DNA from 2 places in the Metabacillus sediminis genome. Region 1 is predicted to be linked to the other one. Evidence: a T-box and tRNA genes for the amino acid it is inferred to sense, from the RefSeq annotation. Region 1 holds a T-box; the other holds one or more tRNA genes.
What was found. The T-box of region 1 lies ahead of alaS (alanine--tRNA ligase). A T-box ahead of a tRNA ligase gene usually reads a tRNA of that ligase, here a tRNA-Ala.
Positions count from the first base shown of each region.

Region 2: it encodes a tRNA-Ala, which carries the amino acid that the T-box ahead of alaS (alanine--tRNA ligase) is inferred to sense. The anticodon was not compared.

Region 1 is NZ_CP147407.1:2,674,111-2,689,681, reverse strand. It holds gene WCV65_RS14110 (replication-associated recombination protein A) at 1-779, opposite strand, end outside; gene WCV65_RS14105 (Rrf2 family transcriptional regulator) at 1,084-1,500, shown strand; gene WCV65_RS14100 (cysteine desulfurase family protein) at 1,519-2,661, shown strand; gene mnmA (tRNA 2-thiouridine(34) synthase MnmA) at 2,679-3,794, shown strand; gene WCV65_RS14090 (tetratricopeptide repeat protein) at 3,909-4,571, shown strand; gene WCV65_RS14085 (ATP-dependent RecD-like DNA helicase) at 4,617-6,977, shown strand; gene WCV65_RS14080 (hypothetical protein) at 7,020-7,169, opposite strand; gene WCV65_RS14075 (PRC-barrel domain-containing protein) at 7,338-7,820, shown strand; gene WCV65_RS14070 (hypothetical protein) at 7,833-8,021, shown strand; gene WCV65_RS14065 (DUF3918 family protein) at 8,048-8,179, shown strand; gene WCV65_RS14060 (nuclease-related domain-containing protein) at 8,454-9,419, shown strand; gene WCV65_RS14055 (AI-2E family transporter) at 9,484-10,539, shown strand; T-box leader at 10,580-10,792, shown strand; gene alaS (alanine--tRNA ligase) at 10,874-13,510, shown strand; gene WCV65_RS14045 (IreB family regulatory phosphoprotein) at 13,598-13,864, shown strand; gene ruvX (Holliday junction resolvase RuvX) at 13,868-14,284, shown strand; gene WCV65_RS14035 (DUF1292 domain-containing protein) at 14,313-14,606, shown strand; gene mltG (endolytic transglycosylase MltG) at 14,720-15,571, shown strand, end outside.
Region 2 is NZ_CP147407.1:3,153,510-3,169,080, reverse strand. It holds partial or broken gene WCV65_RS16505 (OFA family MFS transporter) at 1-726, shown strand, start outside; gene WCV65_RS16500 (hypothetical protein) at 811-987, shown strand; gene WCV65_RS16495 (molybdopterin-dependent oxidoreductase) at 1,037-3,079, opposite strand; gene WCV65_RS16490 (DUF3298 and DUF4163 domain-containing protein) at 3,508-4,443, shown strand; gene WCV65_RS16485 (SH3 domain-containing protein) at 4,573-5,064, opposite strand; gene WCV65_RS16480 (FeoA family protein) at 5,293-5,544, shown strand; gene WCV65_RS16475 (FeoB small GTPase domain-containing protein) at 5,537-6,253, shown strand; gene WCV65_RS16470 (nucleoside recognition domain-containing protein) at 6,231-7,616, shown strand; gene WCV65_RS16465 (VOC family protein) at 7,728-8,111, shown strand; gene WCV65_RS16460 (FTR1 family protein) at 8,180-8,893, opposite strand; gene WCV65_RS16455 (penicillin acylase family protein) at 9,072-11,465, opposite strand; gene WCV65_RS16450 (hypothetical protein) at 11,636-11,821, opposite strand; gene WCV65_RS16445 (peptidoglycan-binding protein) at 12,167-13,144, shown strand; tRNA gene WCV65_RS16440 (tRNA-Ala) at 13,240-13,312, opposite strand; gene WCV65_RS16435 (hypothetical protein) at 13,524-13,865, shown strand; gene WCV65_RS16430 (DinB family protein) at 13,906-14,400, opposite strand; gene WCV65_RS16425 (AMP-binding protein) at 14,468-15,571, opposite strand, start outside.

The DNA.
Region 1 (15,571 bases):
TGAAGGGCTGCATTAACATCTGAGCCGCGGATGGATTTTTGAAAAGCTGAAAGGACATCATAGTGGGCATCGCCGTCTTTATCATGAGCAAATGCCTTCTTTTGCAGGCACTGCTCGGCCGTTTTTAAATCGATCGAGATGACGCCTTCCGGATTTTTAGGTGTTGAAAGAACCGCAAGCTCCAATGCGTTAAGAGATGACCTTACGTCTCCGCCGCTTCCGGCAGCCAGGTGATCCAGGGCTTCGGGAGAAATAGAAATGTGTTTTTCTCCAAAACCCCGTTCCTTATCCACGATTGCATTTGACAGGGCTTCCTTAATTTCTGTCTCCGTCAAAGCCTTCAGTTCAAATATTTGGCATCTGCTGCGGATCGCAGGGTTAATGGCATGATAGGGATTGCTCGTAGTAGCTCCAATCAGCACAATTCTCCCGTTTTCCAAATGAGGCAATAGAAAATCCTGCTTCGCTTTATCCAGCCTGTGGACCTCATCGAGAATCAAGATGACTTTTCCTGACATCTTCGCTTCCTCAACGACAATTTCCATATCTTTTTTATTATGAATGACCGCATTTAATGTCCGGAATGCCGTTTCTGTGCTTCCGGCAATCGCTGTTGCAATGGAGGTTTTTCCAATCCCGGGCGGTCCATAAAGAATCATCGAACTTAGGTGTCTGGCATTGACCATCCTGGAAATGATCATGCCTTCACCAACTAAATGCTCTTGTCCAATTATTTCATCCAATTTTCTTGGTCTCATTCGATAAGCAAGAGGCTTCAATTCAATCTCTCCCAAAAGTATCATGTGTGCTCCCTATTATAGTACGTTTTCACTTTGTTTGCAGGCAGCTGATTTGCGGTACGGAATTTTTGCAATGGAAGCTTGAATTCATTATAATATTCCAATCGGTCCTGCGGTTTTCAAGCGGACACCCTCTTAAATATGGTATAATGACATAGGTTTTCATGGAATTACAAAGATGCATAAACAGCAAATTCTTGCTTGATGTGTGAATTTCTATAGATTTTTTGTGATATAGAGCAGTCTGATTATATTGAATGATACCGGATTAGGGGTGTTTTGGTTGAAAATATCGACAAAAGGCAGATACGGTCTGACGATTATGATTGAATTAGCAAAAAAACACGGCGAAGGACCAACCTCGCTTAAAAGCATCGCTCAGACAAATGATTTATCCGAGCATTATTTAGAGCAGCTGATTGCTCCTTTGAGAAACGCAGGACTTGTCAAAAGCATCAGAGGCGCATATGGCGGATATGTACTTGGAGATGAGCCTGAGAACATCACATCCGGGGACATCATCCGGGTTTTGGAAGGGCCGATCAGCCCTGTAGAAGTTTTGGAGGATGAAGAGCCGGCTAAACGGCAGTTATGGATCCGGATCCGGGATGCTGTCAAGGATGTACTGGACAGTACGACTCTTGAAGACCTTGCGAGCTATTCCGATGGCGAGCAGGAATCTTATATGTTTTACATTTAACCTGTAAGAGGTGAGAACATGTCACGAATATACCTGGATCATGCAGCGACTTCACCGATGCATCCAGCTGTAATAGATACGATGACTTCATTTATGGCCGAAACGTACGGCAATCCATCAAGCATCCATGCGCATGGCAGAGAAAGCCGGCGTATTTTGGATACAGCAAGAGAGGAGATTGCCTCAATAATCGGTGCGAAGGCTAACGAAATTATTTTTACAAGCGGTGGAACAGAAGCCGATAACCTGGCCATCCTCGGGAGCGCATACGCAAACCGCTCCAAAGGAAATCACATTATCACGACGGCTGTTGAGCATCATGCTGTTCTTCACACATGTGAGTTTTTGAAGAAGGAAGGATTCCAGGTTACGTATCTTCCGGTTAATGAAGCTGGAGAAATCTCCCTGCAGGATTTCGATCAGGCGCTTACCGAAGAAACCATTCTTGTTACCGTTATGTACGGAAACAATGAAGTTGGAACCATTCAGCCGATAAAGGAGATCGGCGAACGGCTTAAAAATCATCAGGCAGTCTTCCATACAGATGCCGTTCAGGCGTTTGGTGTATTAAGCTTGAATGTACAGGAGCTGCAGGTCGACTTGATGTCAGTTTCGGGTCACAAGCTTAATGGACCTAAAGGGATTGGCTTTTTGTATGTTAAAACCGGACTTAAGCTGAAGCCCCGTGTTTTCGGCGGTGAGCAGGAGCTTAAAAGACGGGCAGGGACTGAAAATGCAGCAGGAGCAGCGGGATTGCATAAGGCAGCTTTACTGGCTGAAGATTTCAGGGAAGACAAGTTGCGGGAATTTACGGCCATGAAAAATAAGATGGCTGAAGTTTTTCGCAGCCACGGGGTTTCATTTGAAGTGAATGGTTCACTTGAAAAAGGCCTCCCGCATGTCCTGAATGTATATTTTCCGGGTACAAATGTTGAATCCTTTCTCGTTAACCTGGATTTAGCAGGAATTTCAGCGTCAAGCGGATCTGCATGCACGGCTGGCTCAATCGATCCTTCCCATGTGCTTACAGCTATGTATGGAAAAAATTCCAAACGTCCGGCATCGTCCATTCGCTTTAGCTTTGGACTTGGGAATACCGTTGAAGAGGTTGAGCAGGCTGCTCATAAAATAGCCGATATCGTAAAAAGAATAACAGCTTAGAATAGAGGTGAGAGCAAATGGAAAAAGCAATAAAAGACACGCGTGTAGTAGTCGGAATGTCAGGAGGAGTTGACTCATCTGTCGCAGCGCTCATGCTAAAGGAGCAAGGCTATGATGTGATCGGCATTTTTATGAAAAACTGGGATGATACCGATGAAAACGGCGTTTGTACAGCCACGGAGGACTACAACGACGTAATCCGGGTATGCAACCAGATCGGCATCCCCTACTATGCAGTAAATTTTGAAAAACAATACTGGGACAAGGTATTTACCTATTTCCTTGATGAATATAAAGCAGGCAGAACGCCAAATCCGGACGTGATGTGCAACAAAGAAATCAAGTTCAAGGCATTTCTTGAGCATGCCATGTCTCTCGGCGCCGATTACCTTGCAACAGGACATTATGCAAGAGTGGAAAAACGGGACGGCGTTTATAAAATGCTTCGCGGCATCGATGAAAACAAAGATCAAACGTATTTCTTAAATCAGCTCGGACAGGAGCAGCTTTCAAAGGTGATGTTCCCGCTCGGCGGAATTGAAAAATCCAAGGTCCGCGAAATAGCTGCAGAAGCTGGATTGGCGACAGCGGCTAAAAAGGACAGCACAGGAATCTGCTTTATCGGTGAACGGAATTTCAAAGAGTTTCTGGGAGGCTACCTTCCTGCTCAGCCTGGAGAAATGCAAACCTTGTCAGGTGTAAAAATGGGCAAGCATGATGGCTTGATGTATTATACGATCGGTCAAAGGCACGGACTTGGCATCGGCGGAAGCGGCGAACCGTGGTTTGTCATTGGAAAAGACCTGAAACGCAATATTCTATTCGTTGATCAAGGCTTCCACAATGACCTTCTTTATTCAGACTCGATTATCGCAACCGACATCAGCTGGGGCTCAGGTCAAGCACCCGAAGGCGATCTTGATTGCACAGCTAAATTCCGCTATCGTCAAAGCGATAATAAAGTAACGGTTACCATGCTCGATGAAACAACAGCCAAAGTAACGTTTGCCGAGCCGATTAGAGCGGTGACTCCAGGCCAGGCCGTTGTATTTTACGACGGTGATGTGTGCCTGGGCGGAGGAACGATCGATGAAGTATTCAAAGACAGCGAAAAATTAATGTACGTGGGATAATGCACAGCAGGACTGTCTCGAAGGATGTTCGGCCAATCAGCCTAGCGCTGTATGAATGGGTCTGGCGAAATTTGAGCAGTCCTTTTTACTTTACATAACGTTAGGAGAATGATGATGGATAAAAATCAGTTAGGCATTCAATCCATGCAGGAGGGAGAGCTGGAGCAGGCAGCTAAATATTTTACGGAAGCAATCAGTGAAGACCCTTCCAACCCGGTTTTATATGTAAATTTCGGCAACCTTCTGGCTTCCATTAATGAATTCAGCAAAGCGGAAAACTTTTTCTGCAAAGCCCTTGAGCTGGATCCTAAATTGGCTACTGCCCAATACGGTAAAGGCAATGTTTATTACGAGAAAGGCGAATTTGATAAAGCGGCAAAATCATTTACATCAGCAATGAATGATGGGCTTGAAGAAGCAGATGCTTATTTTATGACAGGAATGTCCCTCGTCCAGCTCAGCAGAGAGAAATTAGCACTTCCGTACTTTATGAGAGCGGTTGAAATGAACGGAGAAGATGCGGATGCACGTTTCCAATACGGATTGTGTCTGGCATCACAAGGACAAATCGAGCATGCTGCAAAAGAGTTCCGGCACGTAATCGAGCTTGTGCCCAATCACGCAGATGCCTACTATAACCTTGGAGTAGCCTATTCCTTTGAAGAAAAAGGACAGGAAGCCTATGAAATGTTTTCAAAGGCTGTTTCCATTCAGCCTGATCATGTATTGGCATTGAACGGCAAAAAGCTAATGGCGGATGCACTGGAGAAATCTTAAAGAAGCAATCATGCAGGAGGGGAGGAAAAAGCAATGCAAATATCGATGGATGAGCTTTCCAGCGCTAATCATGAGGAAAAGCCTTATGTTAAAGCGGTCATCAGGGCGGTTATTTTCCATAATGAACAGAATCTCTATACCGTTCTGAAGGCAAAATTGCTGGAGTCCAATCTGGAATTTGATGAGAAAGAAATCACTGTAACCGGATATTTTCCTCTCCTTGCTGAAGAAGAGACCTACCTTTTTTATGGAGCCGTCAAGCATCATCCGAAGTTCGGCATGCAGTTTCAGACCGACCACTTCAGAAAAGATATCCCCAATACAGAAGAAGGAATCATTCAGTACCTGTCCAGCGATTTGTTTAAAGGGATCGGAAAAAAAACGGCTGAAATCATTGTGGGGGAGCTTGGAACATCCGCCATTTCAAAAATCATGCAGGATCCGTCTGTCCTTCATAAAATTCCTAAGGTAAACAAGGAAAAAGCCGATATCCTTGCCCAAACGTTAAAGCAGCACCAGGGTTTGGAGCAAATCATGATTTCCCTGTCCCAATTTGGATTCGGTCCGCAGCTTTCGATGAAAATTTACCAGCAATATCAGGATCAGACGCTTGAAAAGATCCAGGAAAATCCCTTCCAGCTTGTGAAAGACGTTGAGGGAATAGGCTTTGGAAAAGCAGATGAACTGGCGCATCATTTAGGAATATCAGGCAGCAGTCCTGAACGGATCAACGCCGCTTGTCTATATACCATTGAACAGTCCAGTTCACAGGAAGGACATGTCTACCTCACCGAGAACCAGCTGGTTGAGAAGACAAGACAGCTCCTTAGCGCCTCAAATAAAGGACAGGTAAACGCTGAAAGCATTTCTGCTCAAATTGCCGCTCTTGCTGAGAGCAAACAGCTCATTGCGGATGAAGGAAGGATCTATTTTCCAATCCTTTACTACTCTGAAAAGAAAGTAGCCGAGCACATCCAGCAAATCCTGGAGCAAACGGAATATGACGACTTATTTCCGGAATCTGAATTTCTCCTTTCCCTCGGCAATCTCGAGGAACGAATGAAGGTTACATACGCATCAAGCCAAAAGGAAGCAATTCAAAGAGCGCTTATGACACCGATGCTGCTATTAACAGGCGGACCCGGTACCGGCAAAACAACCGTCATTCGGGGGATTGTGGAACTATACTCTGACTTGCACGGCTGCTCATTGGATCCAGGCGAATATAAAAAGGATGAGCCTTTTCCGATTTTGCTCGTCGCGCCTACAGGCCGGGCTGCAAAAAGAATGAGCGAGTCAACCGGAATGCCCGCCGTCACCATTCACAGGCTTCTTGGCTGGAACGGATCGGAGGGATTTGACCGCAATGAGGACAATCCGATTGAAGGAAAACTTTTGATCATTGATGAAATGTCCATGGTCGATATCTGGCTCGCCAATCAGCTTTTTAAATCACTGCCTAAGCAGATCCAGGTAGTCATGGTAGGCGATGAAGACCAGCTTCCTTCTGTCGGCCCCGGTCAGGTTTTAAGGGACTTGCTTGCCTCGAAGGAAGTGCCGACTGTCAGGCTGACTGATATTTACCGCCAGGCGGAAGGTTCATCGATCATCGAGCTCGCTCACCACATAAAAGATGGGAAAACCCCGTCCGACTTGAAAACCCCGACCTCAGACCGCTCCTTTATTAAATGCGCCTCCGGCCAGGTTAAAGAGGTTGTTCGGAAAGTGGTGGAGAATGCGAAGAAAAAGGGCTTTACGGCCCGGGATATTCAGGTGCTGGCGCCAATGTACAGAGGACCGGCGGGAATCGACCAGCTCAATATTCTGCTGCAGGATATTTTTAATCCGGCCTCAAGCACGAAGCGGGAAATGAAATTCGGCGACCTCGTCTACCGGATCGGCGATAAAGTGCTCCAGCTTGTCAATCAGCCGGAAAGCAACGTTTTTAACGGGGATATGGGCGAAATTGAATCCATCTTTTACGCGAAAGAGAATACGGAAAAAGAAGATATGATTGTCGTTTCCTTTGATGGAAACGAAGTCACTTATACCCGGTCCGATTTTTCGCAATTCACCCACGCCTACTGCTGTTCGATCCATAAATCGCAGGGAAGCGAGTTTCCAATCGTCGTTTTGCCTGTTGTAAAGAGCTATTACCGTATGCTGCGCAGGAATTTGATTTACACCGCGATCACTAGAAGCAAAAAATTCCTGATCATGTGCGGGGAAGAAGAAGCCTTTATACGCGGAATTGAAAACAGAGATCAGCTTGAGCGCCAAACTTCATTAAAACAGAGGCTGAATAAATTTACAGAAGAAGAAGATGAACTTCAGAAGCTCCTGCCGTTTGATGTAAGCGATGCGAATATTGGAATGGAAAATATAACACCATTTGATTTTATGTAAAAAAAGCCGCCTGCTGGATGACAGGCGGCTTTTTGGCTTCTATTAATTAAACATCGGTAAAATATAGCTGATCAAAAACCAAATGATTCCAAAAAAGATGATCAAATACGCTGCGTATTTAATAAATGTAGATGCAACAAGACTTGAATCCTTTCTCTTCTCTCTAACCTCGACATCTTTATGTTCATTCATAAAATCACGTCCTCGATATTGGTATGATTGCTTGTTATTAAATACCACATTTGGAAAATGTCAAACCTTTTGCCTAAAGAACTTTTTAGCGGAATGGAAAACGTTACGCTGTATGACTTAATGCTGGAGGAAGAATCCTAAGTGTGTTCGGAAAGGTGGGAGATCATCTTGCGGACATACGGAACATTAAAGGGACTTCCGGTTTTTGATGCAAGAAACGCTGCCTGCATAGGCAAAATTACGGATTTAGTCATCAGCACAGACGGGCACGTTTCCGGACTTATCTTGGATGGCAAAGGTCTATTCAAGAAAGACCGCTTCATTCCGCTGGCCTGTATAGATTCAGTGGGAGAAGACGGAGTGATGGTCAAAGATCCGGAACAGCTGCAGCCTGCAGCTGCTGCAAAAGAAGATTATCGATTCCGCGGCAATGGGCAGCTGTTTAACAAAACCGTCTACTCGAAAACCGGCGAACAGCTCGGTCTCCTGGAAGACGTATATTTTACAGAACAACTGGGCACAATCGTAGCATACGAACTGACAGACGGATTCTTCGCTGATTTAACCGAAGGGCGGAAAAAAGTAAACCCCCTAAGCGAGGAACTAATGGTAAGCAAGGATGCCATCGTCATGGATGTGATTCAAGAGTGAGGTGTGCCCGGTTTGTTAAAATGCCCGAACTGTCAATGCAAGGACCTTGGAAAAATAGGAGTAAACCAGTATTACTGCTGGGGCTGCTTTATCGAGCTTTCGGTATCCAAAGGAATGATTTTAACCCATCAGGTTGAAGAAGACGGTACCTTAAGCTCACTAGATGACTTGTTTGACGAACATGACCGTACCGTAAGCTAAAATCGAAATTAAAGGAGGAAAACGCCATGAACCGCACCATGACCTCAATAATTTCAATGGGAATCGGCGCTGCCGCAACCTACGCAATGAGCGGCAAACGCATGAACACCCGCAAAATGAAAAAAAACTGGCAGCGCCAGATGAAGAAAATGTTTTAATAGCAGTTGGTGAAAACCTCCGCGTGTTGCGGGGGTTTTTTTTGTTGGGGTGGGGTGGTTTTGCGGTTGGGAAAATTGTCGGATAATAGATAGTTGTGTCGGTTTGGCTGTAATCGACATAGAATTGCCCGAAATCGACACATTTGTGCCCGCAATCGACAAATAGCTGCCCGTAATCGACAAGAAAATGCCCGTAAAATTGTTGTGTCCGTAGAGGAAGGAGTTTTTCCCTTGTAAGTGGAATTAATGAGTGACATCGGAAGGAGAATCTTAAATGATTATCAAACCCCTGCAAATTCCTCGTTCTCTAAAACAACTCCATGCATTAAAAAGAAGACTCGATCCGAAACATCCTAAGTACGAAGCTGTTCTCCAAGACTTAGCTATTCAATCAGCGGGATTTAAAGGAGAAAAGGAAATGGAATATCCCCTTAGCTTTCTTCCGAGAGAGACCTATCAGATATTCCATGATTTAAGGCTGCATGACGGCATCCATTTTTTTCAGATAGATGTACTGCTGCTGTCTCGGTCTTTTATTACTATTTTTGAGGTGAAGAATATAGCAGGGACGCTGATTTTCGATTCTGATTTCAACCAGCTCATAAGAATTCAGAATAATATAAAAGAGCCCTTTCCCGATCCAATTGTGCAAGTTAAACGGCAAAGACTGCAATTAGTAAATTGGTTAAGAAAATACAGCCTTCCTGTACTTCCTATACAGGAATTCGTTGCGATTGGAAATCCTCGTACTATGCTTGAAACCTCCAAGAATAATCATGAAATCCCCCATAAGGTGCTTCATAGCAATACAATCCCATTTAAAATAAATGAACTAGAAAAGATATACCAAAAAGAAATTCTTACATCTGAACAGCTAGCCGAATTAAGCAATAAATTATTGTCCGCCCATTCAGATCTAGAAAAAAATATGATGTCAAAGCATCAAATACACTCGCATAATATCTTGCCAGGGGTCTGTTGTATGAAGTGTTCGAAGTTAACAATGACAAGGCTGAAAAATTCAATGTGGATGTGCGGTTTATGCGGGATCACTTCTAAAGATGCACATATTGAAGCATTGGAGGATTACGGCTATTTGTTTCAAAACTTAATATCGAATCGTGAAGCAAAATCCTTCCTAAACCTGTCTTCCAGCTCTACTGTAAAAAGGCTATTAAAATCCTTGAACTTGGAAACGACAGGAAGTCACAGGTCCACTGCCTATAAAATCAATATGTAAATCGAATGCCCCCTGCATAATCCCCCCAAAAATCCCCCAAACTAATCTCCGGAGGGGATGCCCCGTGAAAGAAAAAAAGATCCTGCTAAGAGCGGGAATTATTCTGCTGTCTTTATTATCCCTTTATTTATTTCTTAAACTGCGGGTAGTGTGGAATCCAGTCTGGATTATGCTGCAGGCCATTATCGTGCCGTTTGTTATTGCTTCCTTTATCACGTATTTGCTTCATCCGATTGTAGAGAAGCTGCATGAAACGGGGCTTCCGAGGACGCTTTCGATTCTCATTATTTATTTGCTGTTCTTCGGTTCGATTGGGTATGGTTTTTATCGGGGCATTCCGCTGCTTATTAATCAGCTGATGGAGCTGTCGGCTAATGCGCCGCGGATGGTGAAGCTTTATGAGGGCTGGCTTACGATGATCAGGGATCAGACGGATCATTGGCCGATGGGGCTGCATCATCGGGTGGAGGGGTTGCTTGGCGAGGCGGAGCAGTGGATCTCAGGGATGATTGACGGCATTATCTACTCGATCCGGTCACTGTTTGATAATGCGGTAATTTTAACACTTATTCCATTTTTGGTTTTTTATATGCTGAAGGATTTTTCACTGTTGAAAAAAGCTGCCTGGTATTTGACTCCGAAAAAGTGGAGAAGGAGGGGGAAGGAGCTGCTGAGGGATGCAGATGAGTCTCTCGGAAGCTACATTCGGGGCCAGTTTTTTGTTTGTGTCATTATGGGTCTGCTGGCGTTTATCTCTTTATGGTTTTTTGGGGTAAAGTATCCGCTTGTGCTTGGAATGATTATAGCGATTACAAATGTGATTCCTTACTTTGGCCCTGTGATCGGTGCTATTCCGGCTTTAATTTTGGCGGCAGCGATGTCGACTCAAACAGTGATTACCGTGGTTATTATCATTTTGGTTCTGCAATTTCTTGAAGGAAACGTAATCAGTCCTCTGATTGTTGGAAGAAGCCTGCATATGCATCCCATTGTTATTATGCTGGCGCTCGCTGCTGGCGGTGAGCTTGCAGGAATTTTCGGACTGATTATCGCCGTACCTGTCACCGCTGTCCTGAGGGTCGTTTTGGAGCATGGAGTCCGGCTTCTCCGGCATGATTGACAGGCGGGCGGCCATTGTCTATAATCTACGGTATAATAGGTAATAAACGCTGATGGAAACGAGTAGGTCACAGTCCATTTCCAGAGAGAATGCCCCAAGGCTGAAAGGGTGTTTATTGAAGGGTGACGGAACGCTATTCCTGAGTGCAGGTAAAAGTCCTGCCGTCCTGAGACCGCGTTAAGGTCCAATGAAGCTGATGGATGTTTTGGAATCCATAATCAGGGTGGTACCGCGAGCAACTCTCGTCCCTGTGCAAATCTAAAGGATTTGTACAGGAACGGGAGTTTTTTGTTTTTCGGAGCCGCCCGGCATACATATTAAGGAGGAGAAATGAATGAAATTTTTAACGTCTGCAGAAGTACGCCAAATGTTTCTTGATTTTTTCAAAGAAAAAGGCCACTCAGTAGAACCAAGTGCATCACTTGTTCCGCATGAAGATCCTTCTCTTTTGTGGATTAACAGCGGGGTTGCTACCCTGAAAAAATATTTTGACGGACGTGTGATTCCTGCGAACCCAAGAATTTGCAACGCGCAGAAATCCATCCGCACCAACGATATTGAAAATGTAGGGAAAACGGCACGACATCATACGTTCTTCGAAATGCTTGGAAACTTCTCAATCGGAGAATACTTCAAAGAAGAAGCAATTGAATGGGCTTGGGAGTTCCTTACAAGCGAGAAGTGGATCGGCTTTGACGCTGAAAAGCTTTCTGTTACGATTCACCCTGAAGACAATGAAGCCTTCGACATATGGACGGCTAAAGTAGGCGTTCCGGAAGAGCGCATCATTCGGCTTGAAGGGAACTTCTGGGATATCGGCGAAGGCCCGAGCGGACCGAACACGGAGATTTTTTATGACCGCGGTGAGGCTTACGGGAACGATCCGGAAGATTCCGAGCTATATCCAGGCGGCGAAAATGAGCGTTATTTAGAAGTATGGAACCTTGTTTTCTCTGAATTTAACCATAATTCGAATGGAACCTATACTCCGCTTCCTAAGAAAAATATTGATACAGGGATGGGACTTGAGCGGATGTGCTCCGTTATTCAAAATGTTCCGACCAACTATGAGACGGATCTCTTTATGCCGATTATTGAAGCAACTGCAGCAATTGCCGGTATGGAGTACCATGACAGCAAAGAGAAGGATGAGGCATTTAAGGTTATTGCCGATCATATCCGTACCGTATCCTTTGCAGTAGGGGATGGAGCTCTTCCGTCCAACGAAGGCCGCGGCTATGTTCTCCGCCGTCTGCTTCGACGGGCTGTGCGCTATGCAAAAAAACTTGATATCAACCGCCCATTTATGTATGAGCTTGTACCGGTAGTTGGTGAAATTATGGAAGCCTTCTATCCGGAAGTTAAACAAAAGACCGAGTTTATACAAAAAGTCATTAAAAACGAGGAAGAGCGTTTCCATGAAACGTTAAATGATGGACTGGCTATTTTATCTGAAGTGATTAAAAAGCAAAGAGAAGCGGGACACGATGTCATTCCAGGCACTGACGTTTTCCGCCTTTATGATACCTATGGCTTCCCGGTTGAATTGACAGAAGAATATGCAGAAGAAGAACAAATGAAGATTGATGCAGAGGGCTTCGAGTCTGAAATGCAAAAGCAGCGCGAACGGGCAAGATCAGCTCGCCAGGAAGTCGATTCCATGCAGGTTCAGGGAGGAGTACTTGGTGATCTCACAACGGAAAGTACGTTTGTCGGTTATGAGCACCTTACTGTTGAAACTGAAGCTGCTGCCCTTGTGAAAGATGGCGAGCTTGTCTCAGAAGCATCTGAAGGGGAAGAAATCCAGCTTATCCTTGTACAGACACCGTTTTATGCGGAGAGCGGCGGACAGATTGCAGATGAAGGAACCATTTCCAATGCAAATTTCACCGCACGCGTTAAAGACGTTAAAAAAGCTCCAAACGGGCAAAATCTGCATCGCGTGATTGTTGAAAAAGGAACATTAAGAGCAAATGATTCCGTCACAGCTGCGGTTGACCGTAAAGTAAGAGAAGGTGTTGTGAAGAACCATACTGCGACTCATCTGCTGCATCAGGCATTGAAGGATGTTCTCGGAGGCCACGTCAATCAGGCTGGATCATTGGTGACGGAAAACCGCCTTCGTTTTGATTTCTCCCATTTCGGCCAGATTACAGATAGCGAGCTAAAACAAATTGAGCAGATCGTGAATGAAAAAATCTGGGCAGGCATCGGTGTAAACATTGACTTAAAACCAATTGATGAAGCAAAAGCAATGGGAGCAATGGCTTTATTCGGTGAAAAGTACGGCAAAATTGTCCGTGTTGTTCAAATTGGAAAGTACAGTCTTGAACTATGCGGAGGCTGCCATGTGGATAACACTTCTTCAATCGGCTTGTTCAAGCTTGTATCTGAATCCGGTATCGGTGCAGGTACAAGAAGGATCGAAGCTGTAACAGGAAAAACGGCTTATGAAACGATGAATGAGCAAATTGCCATTCTGGAAGCGGCCGCTGCTAAGCTTAAAACAAACAGTAAAGAGGTTCCTGCCCGTATTGATGCTCTTACAGGCGAACTGAAAGATCTTCAGCGCGAAAACGAGTCCCTTACTTCAAAGCTTGGCAATCTTGAAGCCACTTCTTTAACGGACCAGGTAAAAGAAATCGATGGCGTTAAACTTCTTGCAAGCAAGGTGAACGCAAAGGATATGAACAGTCTTCGTGCCATTTTGGATGATTTGAAGGAAAAGCTTGGATCTGCAGTAATCGTTTTAGGGGCTGCAAATGGTGATAAGGTAAATATTGCAGCCGGTGTTTCGAAGGATCTTATTGACCGCGGCCTGCATGCCGGCAAGCTCGTAAAAGAAGTCGCAGAGCGCTGCGGCGGAGGCGGCGGAGGCCGTCCGGATATGGCTCAGGCAGGAGGAAAAGACCCTGAAAAACTCGAATCTGCTTTAAACTATGCAGAGGAATGGGTTAAATCCGTTTTATAATTCTCATTCTTAGTGTAGAATGGTGATAAGAGTCAGGACGAGCAGGATCAAGTCCTCGAGCGCGAACTTGAGAAAGAGGTGCAGACAGTGAGCTCATTCGATAAAACAATGAAATTCAACGTTTCGGACGATTCCGTTCAAACAGATGTGAACGAAGTTTTGTTTACGGTACATGATGCACTCAAGGAAAAAGGATACAATCCGATCAATCAGATCGTCGGTTATTTGCTTTCAGGAGATCCGGCTTATATTCCCCGTCACCGTGATGCAAGAAGCTTGATCCGCAAGCTTGAGAGAGACGAGCTGATTGAAGAGCTTGTTAAATCGTACCTGCAAAATCATCGTGAGGAGTAATAGATGCGAGTATTAGGTTTGGATTACGGAACGAAAACAATCGGAGTAGCAGTCAGTGATCTTATGGGCTGGACAGCTCAAGGACTCGAAACGGTTAAAATTAATGAAGAAGGCGGAGACTATGGTCTGACTAGGCTTTCTGAAATCATTAAAACGGAAGAGGCGGACAAAATTGTCGTCGGTCTTCCGAAAAATATGAATAACACAATTGGTCCGAGAGGGGAAGCGTGTCAAAGATTCGCTTCCCTGCTGGAAGAGACATTTTCGCTTCCCGTTGTTCTCTGGGACGAGAGATTAACGACAATGGCTGCAGAACGGATGCTCATTGAAGCGGATGTAAGCAGAAAAAAACGCAAAAAAGTCATTGATAAAATGGCAGCTGTCATGATCCTTCAAGGATATCTTGACAGCCTCCGATAACGGAGATTACTTAACGAGGTGAATAGACATGGAACATGGTGAAAAACAGATTACAGTAGTAGACGAAAACGGAAACGAACAGCTTTGCGAGATCCTTTTTACATTTGAGTCAGATGAATTCAAAAAATCCTACGTTCTTTACTACCCAATCAGCAGTGAAGATCAGGATGAAGAGGATGTAGAAATTCATGCATCAAGCTTCACGCCAAGCGAAAATGGCGAAGATGGCGAGCTTCAGCCAATTGAAACAGAAGAAGAGTGGGACATGATTGAAGAAATGATGAACACATTCTTCGATAACGAGGAAGAAGAAGAAAACTAAATGCAAATAAAAAGGAGCCTGGGGATGTATTCCCGGCTTCTTTTTTTGTTCAGATAGTGACGAATGGGGTAGAATTTTGTAGTATAATATACGGAAGTGAAAGGGGGAAAAGGATGAAGCAAAAACAAAACAAACCATCCATACATAAAACACTGCTTGAAAAACAGGAAGAGGCAAAATCAATCCGGAAAATTGTATGGCGAATTGTCCTTGTGGCTGGGATCGCAATTGCTGCGATCGCTCTTGCAGGCATCATATATATTCAGAACGCATTGAGTCCAGTGGACCCTTCTGATAAAAAACAAGTAAAAGTATCCATTCCTCTCGGATCATCTGTTTCAGGGATAGCTGCTGAGCTTAAAGAAGAAGGAATCATTAAAGATGCCAGGGTGTTTAAATATTATGTGAAATTTAAAAATGAAACCAATTTTCAGGCCGGAGATTATTTGCTAAGTAAATCTATGACGATGGATGACATGATTCAGCTCCTTAAAACAGGAAAAATGGCAGAAAACATTGCCATGCAGTTTACCATTCCTGAAGGCCATCAAATGAAGCAAATCGCAGCAATCATTGAAAATAACAGTGAATACTCAAAAGAGGATGTTTTAAAGAAGATCCAGGATCCAGCATTCATTGCAGCAATGAAAAAGAAATACCCCAATACCGTAACCAATGAAATTGATAAAAAAACAGCAAAATATAAGCTTGAGGGTTATTTATATCCAGCAACTTATCCATTTGCGGACCCAAAAACATCTCTGGACACCATTCTTGAAAAGATGATCAGCGAGACAGATGAGAGGATAAAGCCTTATCTGCCACAAATGAAAGAGAAAAAATGGAGTGTTCATTATTTCCTGACCATGTCCTCGATTATCGAAGAGGAGGCAACAGGAAAGGTAGACAGAAAAAAGATTGCGAGTGTTTTCTTTAATCGCTTAAAGTCAGGCATGCCTTTGCAG
Region 2 (15,571 bases), 480 kb from region 1:
CTCATGATTTGTTCTTCTCTCTATTTATCCCCGCCGCCTCAAGGCTGGATGCCCAAAGGAATGGAAGATAGCCGCTCTTCTGAAAAAACGGGTGGAGACCTTGCTCAGCTGACAGCGAATGAAGCAGTCAGGACCATTCGTTTCTGGGCCCTGTGGGCGATGCTGTTTATTAATGTTACATGCGGAATTGCCATTATATCAGTAGCTTCCCCGATGGCCCAGGATATTGCAGGCTTAAGTGCAGGTGCAGCCGCGGCAATGGTAGGTATTATGGGTCTGTTTAACGGGTTTGGAAGGATCGGCTGGGCATCAGTCTCAGATTACATTGGGCGTCCGAATGTGTATACCGCTTTTTTTGCCATTCAGGCTATCGCATTTTTATGCCTTCCCAATTTAACAAACGCTTTCCTTTTTCAGCTTGTAATCTTTATCATCCTGACTTGCTATGGAGGAGGATTTGCCTCTATTCCCGCCTACATCGGCGATTTATTTGGTACGAAACAACTGGGGGCCATTCACGGATATATTTTGACTGCCTGGGCAGCCGCCGGCCTTACGGGTCCCCTGCTTGTATCAAACATAAGAGAGCTGACAGAAAGCTATTCGATTACTCTGTATTTATTTACTGGAGCCTTTCTCGCAGCACTGGCCATTTCGCTGCTTATCCGCTTAAACATCCGCAGCATAAAAAAGAATCAAGGGCATCAGCAGGAGAAAGCGCTTTAAAAAAGGAGAATTTTTGCAATCCCGATTTACAGGAATTAGAACGAATATTATATGGTATAATTGCTATAGAGAGGGAGTGTCCTTTTGAAAAACTCAAACAACCTGTTTCACTCTGGTGAAAGGGCCATTATTAAGAAAACGAAAGAACCCGTGACGATTGCAAAATGCCAATACGTCAAACATATGAAGAAGTTTTCGTACATTGTGAACGAAAATCCCAGTACCTTTTATTTTGAAGAGGAACTGCAGAAGCCGGAATAAGGACGCATCAAAACAGGCCCCCTGCCTATTAGGAGGCCTGTTTTTTTGACTACCTTTTTTTCTCAAGCTTAACTCTGCCAGAAAAGAAGACAGCGCCTCCGCCCATATCGGCTAGCCGGTCAGGAGTGAGGGAATTGACAAGCTGTTTTGTACCTGGGGTGTCAGCCCACAAACCTTGAGTAACTAAGACACCGGGAAGTACAGTATTCCCAACAGCAGCAGTTAGTTCACATTCTCCCCGGTCATTCCATACTCTCGCAAGATCCCCATCCTCAATTCCAAACATTGCGGCATCCTTATCGTTCATAAACAAACGAGGCTGCTTTTCAAGGACTGTATGTTTTTCATTATGGCTAAAGGTTGAATTCAAGAAATTATGGTTAGGGCCTGGAACAAACAAAAAAGGGAAATCCCCGTCCTCAACAAGAGGTGAGTAAGTCGGAAGTGCAGGATAACCATGGGATTTCATCTGCTCGGAATAAAGCTCAATTTTTCCGCTTGGCGTAGGGAGGTTACCCGGAAACAGCGGTTTTACATCGGCTTTCACAAAATCATGCTTTGAAAGTTCGTCATAGCTGATGCCCTGTATATATGGATTGTCGGATTGATCTACCGCCTGCCGGATTAATTCTTCTTCCGAAACGTTAAATAAAGCGGGATCCATGTTGAACGCTTTGGCCAGCATGCGAAAAAGCTCGACATTTGATTTAGATTCACCAAACTTTTCGATAACAGGCTTCTGGATTTGCATATAGTGATGCCAATAGGATGTATAAAAATCCGTGTTTTCAAAGGAAGAGGAGGCAGGCAGGACAAGGTCTGCGTAAGCAGCAGTTTCTGTCAAAAATAAATCATGAACGACAGTAAACAAGTCTTCCCTGGCAAGACCTTTCCGAACTTTATTTCCTTCCGGGGCAACGACAGCAGGATTGCTATTATAGACGAACATTGATTTGACCGGCGGATCCAGTTCGAGAAGGGCGCGGCCAATCTCATTCATATTAATGACCCGTGCGCTTTTAACCTGAAGCAGATCCGGTCGTGTCAGTGCTTCACTGTCATGCTGCAAATAGCCCGAATTCCCTTTGATCGCACCACCGCCTTTTTTTAGCCACTGCCCGGTAATCGCGGGAAGGCAAGCAATCGTTCGAACGTTCATCCCCCCGTTATCATGATGCTGTATTCCATTTCCGATCCTGATAAATGAGGGGGAGGTTTTACCGTACATTCTGGACAGCGTATATAAATCATTAACTGGTATGCCGGTTATGGACGATACGGTCTCAGGATCATACTGAATAACGTGTTCTTTTAATTCTTCATATCCTACAGAATATTTCTCCAGAAAAGCTTCATCCTCGTAATTTTCCTTAAAAAGAATATGCATCATACCGAGAGCCAGGGCACTGTCTGTCCCAGGAAGAATCGGGATAAACCAGTCTGCCATACGGCCGGTCTGATTCTTGTGAACATCGATTACGACAATCTTTGCGCCATTCTTCCGTGCTTTTTGCGCGATTGTCACTTGATGCATATTCGTGCTCACGGCATTGATTCCCCAGAAAATAATCAGTTTGGAGTGAATCGTTTCCTCCGGATCAATCCCGAAGCTTCCACCCATCGTGTATTTGTAGCCGAACGAACCCGCTACAGAACAAATGGCACGATTCAGCAAGCTCGCTCCAAGCTGATGGAAAAACCGCCGGTCGATTCCTTCCGATGAGAGGAGCCCCATGTTTCCGTAAAAGCTGTAGGGTAGGATGCTCTCAGGTCCAGCACTTTCAATCAGTTTCATCCAGCGGGACTTAATGGTTTCAATCGCTTCATCCCACGTAATCCTCTCAAACCTGCCCTCTCCTTTTGGTCCCACCCGTTTCATTGGATAGGCAAGGCGTTTCGGATCATAAAGACGTTCTGTCATATGCCGCACCTTATTGCAAATGCTTCCTTTCGTAACCGGATGATCAGGATCTCCTTCAACCTTCACAATCTTCCCCTTCTCCTTATGTACCAGCAGCCCGCACTGATCCGGACAATCCAACGAGCAAACCGATTTAAAGACTCCGTCAGGCTGTTCAATATAAGATAACAACGCACTTCCCCCTTGGCATTCATTGTTATCCCTAATCTTAAACGAAATTGGATAGGGGATAAAGTGAAACTTCCGTCAGGCGGTTTTGCTGACGGTTAGTTGAACCAATCGGGCCATTACGGGCAGTTAAGGAAAAAGCGTCCGCCAGCATATTTTCAAAGAATCCAAAAAGCGTGCCCCATACTGCCCGTTATGGCGGGATAAAGTGAAACTTCATCAGCGTGTTTTTCGCTGATGATTAGTTGAACCAATCGGGTGAATATACCGCATTTGGTTATTGGATAAAACTTACTTTAATGGATTTTAATGATGAAGAACCTGCCTAATCAGGGTATAGATTACTAGTACTTGTCATAGGGATGAAACATTTTGATTACATACACCGTTTAATAAGAAGTTAGCTATTAAAAAACAAAGGGGATGTAATGATGAAAAAGGCATTACCAATTGTTCTCGCTGCTGGTCTCGCTTTCGGCGCTATGCCTTATGAACCTGCTGCAGCCGCTTCTTCCGGATGGACCAATAACGAATTAAAGCCGGGACAGATCGGCAGAGTTACGGCAATTCAGGATATCAGTGTTTATGAGAAATCAGGTACAAGCTTTAAAGCAGTTTCCAGTTTGAAAAAAGGCCAAGTCTCAAGAGTTTACACAAACCGTAATGGATTGTTTGGTATTGGCGGAGGGAAGTTCGTAAAGGCAGATGGTTCCGTAGCCTATGAAACGCCTTCAAAATCCAGATATGAAGCAGTAAACGGGATAAAATCAATAAAAATAACCGCTAAAGATGCGCCGGTTGAATACCCGCAAATGATAGGAATGAATAACAAAAATGCTGAACAGTCAATTAATGCTGTGATACTTAGACAAGCAAACCAACATGTAGAAAATTACAAGAAAGCTAAGCTGCAAGAAGAAAAGAATAAACAGCAATGGGAAAAGGACGGCAAGCCTTATCCATGGAAGCCTTATGAATACAAAGCAAGCTATGAAATTCACTTCAATAAAAATCATTTGCTGAGTGTGGTCGTTTATGAATATCAATATATGGGCGGGGCACATGGTATGACAGTTGCGAAAACGCTGAATTTTAATTCACTTAATGGTTCCCGTTTCGATTTAACAACAGTGATAAAAAATAAAACAAGCGTGGTGAAAAACTATGCCGCAGCAGATTTGAGAAATCAATCCAACAGAAATCAAACCGCAATTTTTCCAGATGCATTAAAGGAAATTGTCATTGACAGCAATAGGGAATGGACATTTCATAATAAAGGACTGAAATTAATTTTTCAGGAATATGAAGTTGGCCCTTATTCGTCTGGAATGCCCGAAGTGATTGTACCTATGTCTGTATATCAGTAAGCCTATAAGGCCCGGCACATCATATTAATGAAGGGGATTACTTTTAACGGCTATTCTCATAGAATGATTAAATTGCAAAAACCGCATTCTCCTCGAATGCGGTTTTTATATGTCCTTGTTTAAAATCGTTCATTCAAATCCCATCAAATATTTAGAACTGGCCCAGCCTTTTGTTCCGTTGTAATCAATTCGTGCCCAATCACCAGCCCATTCATGAACGGTTACTTTTTTTCCAGCCGGAATAACGAGGAGGCTTGCTGAAGAAGCGGCTGCACTTTTTCTTAAATGCAGGTTCGTTTTAGTAACACCTGTTCCGGCTATTGGCAGCATGAATTTTGCACTCGCATAAGCTATTTTGCCTTTATATTGAAAAGAGACCCATCCAGAAGTGGTAATTCGCTGTATTTCAATTTTTACTCCCTTTCGCAGCGATCCTAGAACTTTTGACTGAGTATTGGCTGCTGCCCGAATGTTTAATTTGCCGGCAGTTACCTCATACGTATAAGCTGCAGAGGCTTGAGCTGTACTGGCTTCAAAGAATGGAAGAGCTGAGCTGAGCGGAAAGGAAAGGATGCCGAGAGCTAATACGGAAGCAGTTGATGCTTTTTGCCATTTTTTCATTTTTTTCACCTCAAATAATTTTTTTCTTGCTTGTATATGGAACGGAATTAGGAATAAAATTGTTTCATTTCTTTAGCTTATAGGCGAATAGTTTAGCAGTAATCCTCCCATCATCAGGAGAGAATTTCTTTCATCAATGGAGAATGACAATTGACATTTTAAAAATAGAATCATATGATAAAAGAAAAAGTTGCGCTAGGTAAAAAAACTAGTTAGGGTGAAAAATAAATGACCAATACTAAAACAGTTTGTCTATACCAAGCGAATAAAGGGGATACCTTAAAAATTACTTCACTTTCCCTTGAAGGAGTTATGCGCAGAAGACTTCTTGATTTAGGCTTTGTCCCTGGAGCAGTGGTGAAGGTAGTCCGCAGAAGTCCGCTTGGCGATCCCATTGCCTTTCGAGTCAGCCAAACGACGATTGCCCTTCGAAAAGAAGAGAGTATGAGAATTGAAGGAGAGTTGATCACTCATGAATAATGTGTACAGAGTCGCATTAGCCGGAAATCCCAATACCGGGAAAAGCACCCTGTTCAACGCTTTGACCGGTCTGAAGCAGCACACAGGAAACTGGGCTGGAAAAACCGTTGATATGGCAGAAGGAACGATGCAGCATAAGGGCGAAACGTATAAGCTCATTGATCTTCCCGGGACCTATTCTCTTTTCTCAAATTCAAAGGATGAAGAAGTTGCGAGAAATTATATCGTCTTTGAAAAGCCGGATATTACATTAGTGGTACTCGATGCAACATCACTTGAACGGAATATGAATCTCGCTCTTCAAGTGCTTGAAATGACAACGAACGTTATTGTTTGCGTCAATTTAATTGATGAAGCGGCGAAGCGGGGCATCAGTATTAATGATCAGCATCTGACAAGAAGACTAGGAGTGCCGGTTGTAAAAATATCAGCACGCAATAAAACGGGATTCCCACTGCTGTTTGATACGATGGACCGGCTTGTGAAAGGGATTATCCAATGTCAGCCGGCCCTGATTAGCTATCATACGGCTATTGAGGAAAAAATCAGCAAAATCGAACCGCTTGTCCGTCCGCTCATTGACGATGACCTCTCTGCAAGATGGGTTGCCCTGAGACTGCTGGATGGAGATGAATCCCTTTTGGATGAATTAAAAGGCCGTATGGCGCAAAAGGAGGAGTTGACACGTGGACTTAAGTATCCAGTTTGACAAAGTATTAAACGAGGCAAGAGACATATCGTCTGCTGAGATACGCGATGAGATTGTTCAGAGTCTTCATGAAAAAAGCAAGGAGCTTTGTGCAAGGACCGTTACGTTTAGTAAAACAAAAGAAGATGTTCGGACTGAAAAACTGGATGCTGTTCTGACATCACCGATTTTTGGATTTCCGATCATGCTGATCATGCTCGGGGCAGTTTTTTATTTAACGATTGCAGGAGCCAATGTGCCATCCTCCATGCTTGGTGAATTCTTCAGCTGGATTGAAGGGTACTTAACAATTTTCTTCCAGTGGATGGGGGCACCTGAGTGGCTATACGGAATATTGGTACTTGGTCTGTTCCGGGGAACGACTTGGGTAATCAGTGTGATGCTGCCGCCTATGGCGATTTTCTTTCCGGTGTTCGCCCTGCTTGAAAACTTCGGATACCTTCCGCGCGTGGCTTTTAACATGGATCGCATTTTCAAACAGGTTGGAGCCCATGGAAAGCAGTCTTTGACGATGGCGATGGGATTTGGGTGCAACGCCGCTGCTATGATGTCTACCCGAATCATTGAATCTCCCAGAGAGCGGATGCTAGCGATCTTAACGAATAACTTTGTGCCATGCAACGGACGCTGGGGAACGCTTATTATCCTTTCATCCCTATTCATGGCAGCTGGGTTTACAGGAGGCTGGGCTTCACTTGTCACAACAGCTGTCATTGTCGGAATCGTATTATTTGGAGTTATCGTTACTTTTTTCGTTTCCTTTGTCTTATCAAAAACCGCTTTGAAAGGCGTTCCAACTCATTACACCCTGGAACTTCCGCCATACCGAAAACCAAAAGTATGGGATACTGTGGTCCGGGCTTCATTAACCCGTTCGATTTCTGTTCTGATGAGAGCGGTAAAGATTGCGGCACCGGCAGCCATGCTTACATGGATTCTTGCAAATGTATTTATCGGGGATACAAGTATTCTGATGTACTTCGTTAACTTCCTTGATCCTTTTGGAAAAATGCTTGGAATGGATGGCTACATTTTAGCGGCATTCCTGATCGGCTTGCCGGCTAATGAAATCGTATTGCCTGTTCTTTTAATGGGTTATCTTTCGACCGGATCTCTTACGGAAGTGGATAATCTGATGGATTTAAAGCAAATTTTCCTTGATCACGGCTGGACGTGGCTAACAGCTTTAAATATGATGCTGTTCTCGCTTCTTCACTTCCCGTGCGGCACGACACTCATCAATATATATAAGGAAACAAAAAGCAAAAAATGGACGTTCATGTCTTTTATCATCCCGACCGTTATAGCCATCGCTGTGACATTTATTCTTGCTCAGGCGGCCTTTCTGTTTGGATGGGTTTAAGGAGTAGTGATTAAAAAGAAGCAAAGATCCTTTAAATGAAGGATCTTTGCTTCTTTCTTTTGGTAAAATAAAGGGATAAAATGGTACTAAAATGTGGGGAGGATGATAAAAATGAAAGCTGCGGCAGTCCCAATTAAGAATCAAATGAATGGTGTATTTGTTCATGTGAAGAATTTAAAGGCATCTGTAGCATGGTATTTTGACCTGCTCGGGCAGGAAGCAGATTTGGACAAGATTCATTCGCCAGTCTGCAACATCCCTATCAATGGAACAACCTCTCTCACCTTGGATGATCACAGCTTTGATGCTCAATTTAAAGAAAGCATCAGCGGGAACCCGATTTTCAATCTTTATGCTCCTGAAATAGAGGAGGCTTATGCTTTTGTGAAAAACAAAGAAATTAAGATTGTAAGAGAACTGGAATGGGCGGGAGAAACAGCATGGTTCAATATACAGGATCCTGACGGAAATGTAATCATGATTGCTAATTGCTAAACGAAAGAAAACAGCCGGGGGGACCCGGCTGTTTTTCAATAACGATCTGTGTTTGGTGGTTTTTTATTTCACACGTCCGCCTGCTTGCGGGTTACTCTCATTCTTTTTATATCATCCTTCAAAAGGATGTAAAGAGAAGGAAGCATAAATAGGGCAAAGCCTGCTTTCTCCAATAATTCTCCGCCGTCCTCATAAAATTTCAAAAGGCTTTCTCCAAACATTTCGGCTCCAAGGAAAATCAGAACAACACCGAGTACTTTGAATAGAACAGATAAGTTCAGTTTCACCGCTGTTTTAAATAGTACGATCGTGGTGGCCACAGCAAGAACAATCCCTAGGATATTTCCTGCAGCAATCAATCCTGCGTGATGTGAGATCTGGGTAAGATTAAAGATCATCAGTTCGAGGCCCTCTCTGAATACGGAAAGAAAAGCCAAAATAAACAAACTGATTTTTGATGCATTGGAAGAAACTTTAGACGTAACCGAATTACTTACATCGCTGTTCCGGTGCAGCCATAAAATAAAGTAAGCGATGAGTCCGGACGCTGCCAGCATCATGATTCCTTCGAACAGTTCTTCAGAAGTGCCTTCCATCTCCTGAGCGCCGGAAAAAACGATCAGTCCGCCGATTATGCTGACAATCAATCCGATACCTGCTCCAAGGTAGACGGATGATTTAAGATCGTGCCGATTAATTCTGGTTGTATGTATTAAAATAATTCCGATAATGAGTGCTGATTCCAGCCCTTCGCGTAATGCAAGAAATAAACTCGACCACATATATGCCATCCCCCGTAATTTATAATGAAATTCATTCTCATTTATATAATAGTGAGAATGAATTTCAATGTCAATATGATTTTAGGAGAATAGTTGGGTATTCTTTTTGAGATTGGGTTTATAGGCTGATTTTAAAAAAGTCATGCATCTCTTTTTCAGGATGCATGACACCATCTAATTACTTTCCCGGTTCCAGTTTCAGTACATCTTTTTTTGAACCGTAACTGGTCAGCGAGGTTTCATGATATGTTCCTTCTACCCAGTTTTTTAGCTGATTGCTGTACCATTCGCTCCTAAAATGCCCGGACTGCCCGGGACTGTTATTGTGATAAGCCTTTGACAAATCAGAAAGGTCAGCTACGAAACGCCATGGAGCACCATGATCAACTACTCCATTTTCTTCATAAGCAGCGGCTTGAACCGTCACCTGGCTGCCTCCGACAGGGAGGGGCTTTTGCCTGTTGAAAACCCACTCGAGTACAGGTGAAGCAGAGGAGAGCGGGTGGGCGAAATAAACCTGATGATAGTCCCCCCACTTCCATGCTTTTGGATCTTTGCCGTATTGATCTTGAATGGCAGCAAGGACGCTCTTCAATGAGGAGTGCAGAACGTTTTGGATTCCTCCTTTTTCTTCAATCCAAACCGATTTTTCTCCGTCTAATGCTTTTCGCAGTAATTCATCGACCGCCTGCTGTTTCCCCTCAAATAGTTCCTCCATTTTCTCAGGGATTTTATCCGCAAACAGAACCCTTGGAAGTTCTTTCATCCATAAATGGAAGATGAGTGGGGCACCGTATTCAGGGTTATCCTCGTAATTCCAGTTCTCAAGAAGGGAGAGGGCTCCTTTTTCCTGTGATGTGAGTTTTTGTTCTTTGAGTGCTTTAAGGAATGAAGGAACAAATTCTCTTGCATAAAGATCCTTTTGATCCATCTGAAGTTTCTTCATGTCATTTACAGTCACCTTATCTTTGCTAGTTAAAAACTCCTCAATCCTCATATACCGATATGGCTGTGCCCAGTGATGACTGATATGGTATGGATAACGGTCATCTATGACTTTGTTATTGGCAGTTGCCAGAAAGCCTTCTTCCGGATTCACGCTTCGCGGGAGCTGATTCCATGGAATGAAACCGGACCATTCATAATCATCTGTCCAGCCTGGAACAGGAAGCAGTCCGTCCCCATTTTTGCGGATTGGAATTTTCCCGTTTGCTTTGTAAGCGATTGTTCCATCCTGGCCGGCAAAAACGAAATTTTGAGTTGGAACGTGGAATTCTTCCAATGCCTTTTCGAATTCATTCCAGTTTTGAGCACGGTTCATGTTAAGAACAGCCTGCAGTTCTGTGCTTGGCATCAACGCGGTCCATTTCATCGCAAGAACCGTATCTTTTTTCTGATCTAATGAAAACTCGGAAATGACAGGACCATGCCTCGTTTCTGTCACTTCATAGGGAATGGTTTTTTTGCCTTTAACAGCAATGGGTTCTTTTATTATCTTCGCCTGTTCCCATTTTCCGTTATGGAGGAACTTTGAATCATCTTGCGGACTGCGTTTCTCAATGTACAGATCCTGTACGTCGGGACCCGTATTTGTTACACCCCATGCAATTTTCTCGTTATGTCCGAGAATGATCCCGGGAACACCTGCAAAAATGACCCCGCTCACATTCTGGGATGGAGAGGTGAGGTGCATCTGATACCAGATGGATGGCGTGGCCAGCCCGAGATGAGGATCATCAGCTAAAAGAGGCTTGCCTGTAACGGTTTTCTTGCCGCTCACAACCCAGTTGTTGCTTCCGTTAAATTCGCGTGGAATGACGGCACTTGCAAACGTATCCTGAATATCGAGCTTTATATTTTTATAGCTTGAGAGGATAGCAGGAGCATCCTTTGGATAACTTGGAAAAAGCTCAAGTGCTTCTTCTTTTGAAAGATGATCCATCGCCCAATAACGAAACGCCTGTCCCTGCCAATGCCCGCCTAAATCAAACGCCATATATTTTCCGATTGTAAGGGAGTCAAGTGGGGTCCACTTGGAAGGCTCGTATCCAAGCAGAGTAAACTCCAATGGAAGTTTTCCCTCTTTTTTTGCCTCCTTTATATGCGCATTGACCCCATCTGCAAACCATTGGAGAACTTGAAGAGACTCTTGATCATAAGCCGATAGGGACGCCTGTGCTGCCCGCCTTAACCCAAGCGTTCTGAAAAATTTATCACGGTCTATGGTGGCCTCTCCAACTACTTCGCTCAGCATACCAGAGGCTTGTCTTCGGCTCAAATCCATTTGGAAAAGCCGGTCCTGAGCCTGGATGTATCCTTGAGCCATATACAGGTCTTTTTCACTGCCCGCTTTTATATGAGGCACACCCTCCTGATCTCTAGTAACCACCGTTTCCTGTGTAAGTCCTGCAATGACTGTTTCTCCGGACAGCTTTGGCAGACTTCTATTAGTGTAAACGTTTACAAAAATAACGCCTGAAATAAGCAGCAGGGTAAAAACAGAAAGGCTTATGAGAAGCCATTTTCTTAACGGACGCTTTTTCTTTATCTCCAACGGAGTATTTGCTTGCATGTCATTGCCCCCTTCTATTATTTTTCTATCTATAATTCATTTATATAGGAATTAGGGAGGGTTAGCACGAAGTATTTTCCAATATATAGAAAATTCAGTAAGAAAATGAAAAGCTAGTAAAGTTTGAGTAAAAAGAAAAAAGCCTTATGAAAAGGCCGATACTTGCAGACTTAAGATCGCTGGATTACAGAAGTGGAATAGCTTTTTATCATCTTTTGCAAGTTTTTATGCCCTTCCCTAAGCTTAATCGTTTCTTCAATAATTTTTTGGAAACCTTCTAAATCTCTATCCGAAGCATTCAATACTGATTTTGGCAGACCTTCTGCAAGCTGCTGTAAAGTAAATTCCTGAATCATGTCATTAACCACCTTTTTAAGTTTTTCGCGCTGATCAACTCTGTTCTTCACAGGCTTTTTATCATCCAGTTCCTCCAGGAGTCCAGCACTTTTTCATTACACAAAAGCTATTCTTATTATTTTGAGAAAAACCGCTGTTTTCCTCCTCCATTCAGGGGTAAATTTATCTTCAATTCTCAGCAAAATCTAATGCGAAAAATCATGATTATAGAAATAACGACAGGATATTCCCCGGATTATCTGTTTTTTACCATTTCATATATTAAATTGGTAAAATTGGAACTTCTCTGCTCAGCCCGCGCATAGATATAAATGTTTAAAAAATTGAACCGGGGGTTGAGGTTTTTGCTAAAGAAATGGCTTATTGTGTTTTGCAGTGTATTTCTTCTGTTCTTTTGGGCAGGTATACCGGGTGCATCTGCAGCAGCAACCAAGTTTATCATCATAAATAAGTCGTCAAACAAGCTTGCTTATTACGAAGACAGCAAGCTGAAACGGGTGTTCAAAGTAGGAACAGGGAGAAGCCAGTCCCTTACACCTGAAGGGAAATTCAAAATTGTTCAGAAAATCATAAACAGACCTTATTATAAAGGAAATATTCCAGGAGGGGATCCAAGAAACCCGCTTGGTAATCGGTGGATGGGGTTTAATGCACGAGGAACATCCGGTTCCACTTATGGAATACACGGTAACAATAATCCAGGCTCAATTGGAGGATATGTCAGCAGCGGCTGTGTCAGGATGTATGATAATGAAGTTGAATGGCTGTATAGTCAAGTGCCAATCAATACAGTCGTAATTATTACAAGCTCAGGGAAATCCTTTGATGCGATAGCCAAATCTTATGGATACAACGTTAAGCCAGGCGGGAATACCGGAACTACCGGAGATACGCTTAAAATAGGAAGCAGAGGAGATGCAGTAGCAGATCTTCAGCGCAAATTAACAAAGCTTGGATTCAACACAGGGGGCATTGACGGTGTTTTTGGTCCTGCTACAGATAAAGCTGTTCGTGCTTTCCAAAAGAGCAAGAGGCTTACTGCAGACGGAATTGTTGGGCCCAAAACATGGAGTGCACTAAATGGATCAAGTTCGCAGCCCGGGACTACCCTTGCGAACAGCGGAACACTAAGAAAAGGCAGCAAGGGCTCTGCAGTAAAAGAGCTGCAGCAAAGACTGACTGCACGTGGATACAACACAAGGGGTACTGATGGAATATTCGGCGCAAACACTGAAAAAGCCGTTATCGCCCTTCAAAAGGCCAGCCGTCTCACAACTGATGGGGGAGTGGGACCGGCAAAGAAAAAAGCCATTTTAAAATAAGGTGCAAAAGTGGTTTCTAACCATTTGATGAGCGAAATGCCGTAATATGTCTGAAAACAAGAAAACACCCTTGCATCCGCAAGGGTGTTTTTAGATGGAGACTAGCGGGATCGAACCGCTGACCTTTTGGCTGCCAGCCAAACGCTCTCCCAGCTGAGCTAAGCCCCCGTAATATTTTTATGCGTTAGCGCATAATATAAATCATAACGATTTTTCGAAAAAAGTCAATATTGTTTTATGATTATTTAAAAATAATTTTGTAAATAGATAAAAAGTGTAAAAAGGCCTAATATTTACAATCAATTTACATAAAGTCACTTTATCCAGAAGCGAATTGAACCGATAATACTATTAGATAGAAAGGCGGGAGGCAATCAGCATGAAAGTGGCGCAGGCAGTGCTCGGATTAGGGCTGGCTCTGTTTTTGATTTACGAATTTTTCGGTGATGAATTAATTAATGCGGCCGGGTTCAAATCACCTATCCAGCATGAAGTACTGGCTGATCAGGAAGTGACGAAGGATGAAGCGCTTCTTCTAGTTGTAGATTTTCTCGAACGGAGCGGAAAAGGGGAAGCTGGAGCTAAATTCCTCGTTGAAACAAAGAATGAATACATTTGCAGTGCCTCCTGGTTTGAAGACGGCACGACTGCGTCAGGAAATGAAGATGTTACGTATTCAGTCGACCGTGTAACAGGCGACGTGAAACTTATCCAAAAATAATAAGCAGCCGGGCTGAGGAAGGCCGGCTGCCGAACGCTGGTTAAGCACCAATTTTTTCTTTTGCTTCTTTAATCTGGAGAAGATGGCGCTCCTCATGGTACCCCACAAATTCAACCCATTGTTTAATGGATAGTTCTCCTAAGACAGGGTGTTTTAGAGCTCTTGAAGTAAGATCGAAATCTTTTGCAAGCAGCTCAGTGAAATTTATAAGATCTCGTCTGGCTTCTTCGAGTGCAGTTATTACCTTAATCCGGTCAATCGGTACAGGACTCGGCACCACATAGTCAGGTGCGGGAACCTTGCGGGACCGGTCGGTCACAATTTCAAGCTGTTTTTCTTCAACCGTTTTATCCTCTGCATGATGGATGGATTTTTTAAGGCTTTCCAGTACGACTTTCTCCATTTTTTGAAGGTGGTCTACAACCTGCCCAACGCTCCATTCATCAGTTGAAGGCTTTTCATTAAACTCCTCATTTGATAGTTCATTGAGTGTGTTAAGCAATTCTTCTCGCACTTTTTTCATGTGTTCATACATAGCCGATTCCTCCTCTTCACGTTCATCATATCAAAACCACTGATGGAAGTCCCTTCATACACTCCACTTAAACTCTCTCTTTAATCCAGTCCAGTGCCTGTTCCCGCAGCTTGAATTTCTGTATTTTCCCAGATGCTGTCATTGGATACTCATCCATGAAAAAGCAGTATTCCGGAATTTTATAAAAAGCGATTTGCCCTTCACAGTATTCTTTAATATGCTGCATCGTCAGGTTGGCTCCCTCTCTGACTCGGATGCAGGCAGCCGTTCGTTCTCCGTATTTTTCATCGGGCACTCCAATAACCTGTACATCTACAATATCAGGGTGCCGGTATAAAAACTCTTCGATCTCCCTGGGATAAATATTCTCACCGCCTCTGATAATCATATCCTTGAGGCGGCCTGTAATTTTAACGTAGCCTTCTTCGTCCATTGAAGCGAGATCACCTGTATGCAGCCACCCGTCAGCATCGATTGCTTCACTTGTCGCTTCGGGCATTTTATAATAACCCTTCATAACGTGATAGCCTCTCGTACACAGTTCTCCCTGTTCATTTGAAGGCATTTCATTTCCTGTTGCAGGATTGATAATTTTAACTTCAACATGCGGATGAGGTTTCCCGACTGTCTCTACTTTTCTTTCAATAGAGTCATCTACAGTTGTTTGGGTAATGACAGGAGATGCCTCCGTTTGACCGTAGCAAATCGTAATTTCGTTCATCCCCATCTGATCCATTACTTTTTTCATCACTTCGATCGGACAAGGAGAGCCTGCCATAATACCTGTCCGGAGAGAGGAGAGATCATAAGATGGGAAAGAATCCAGTGAAAGTTCGGCAATAAACATCGTCGGAACTCCCTGCAAGCCGGTGCATTGTTCCCTTTCCACTGTTTCGAGCACGAGATCAGGGCTGAATTCTATTGTCGGGACCATGCAGGCCCCAACTGTAACTGCAGCCATTGTACTCAATACGCAGCCGAAACAATGGAAGAACGGTACGGGAATGCAAAGCCTGTCCTTATGTGTCAGCTTCATCGAGCTTGCGATTAAATAACCGTTATTGACAATGTTATGATGGGTAAGCATAACGCCTTTTGGAAACCCTGTCGTTCCCGAAGTGTATTGCATATTAATGGCATCATGCTGATCAAGCTCGCTTTCTCTTTGTTC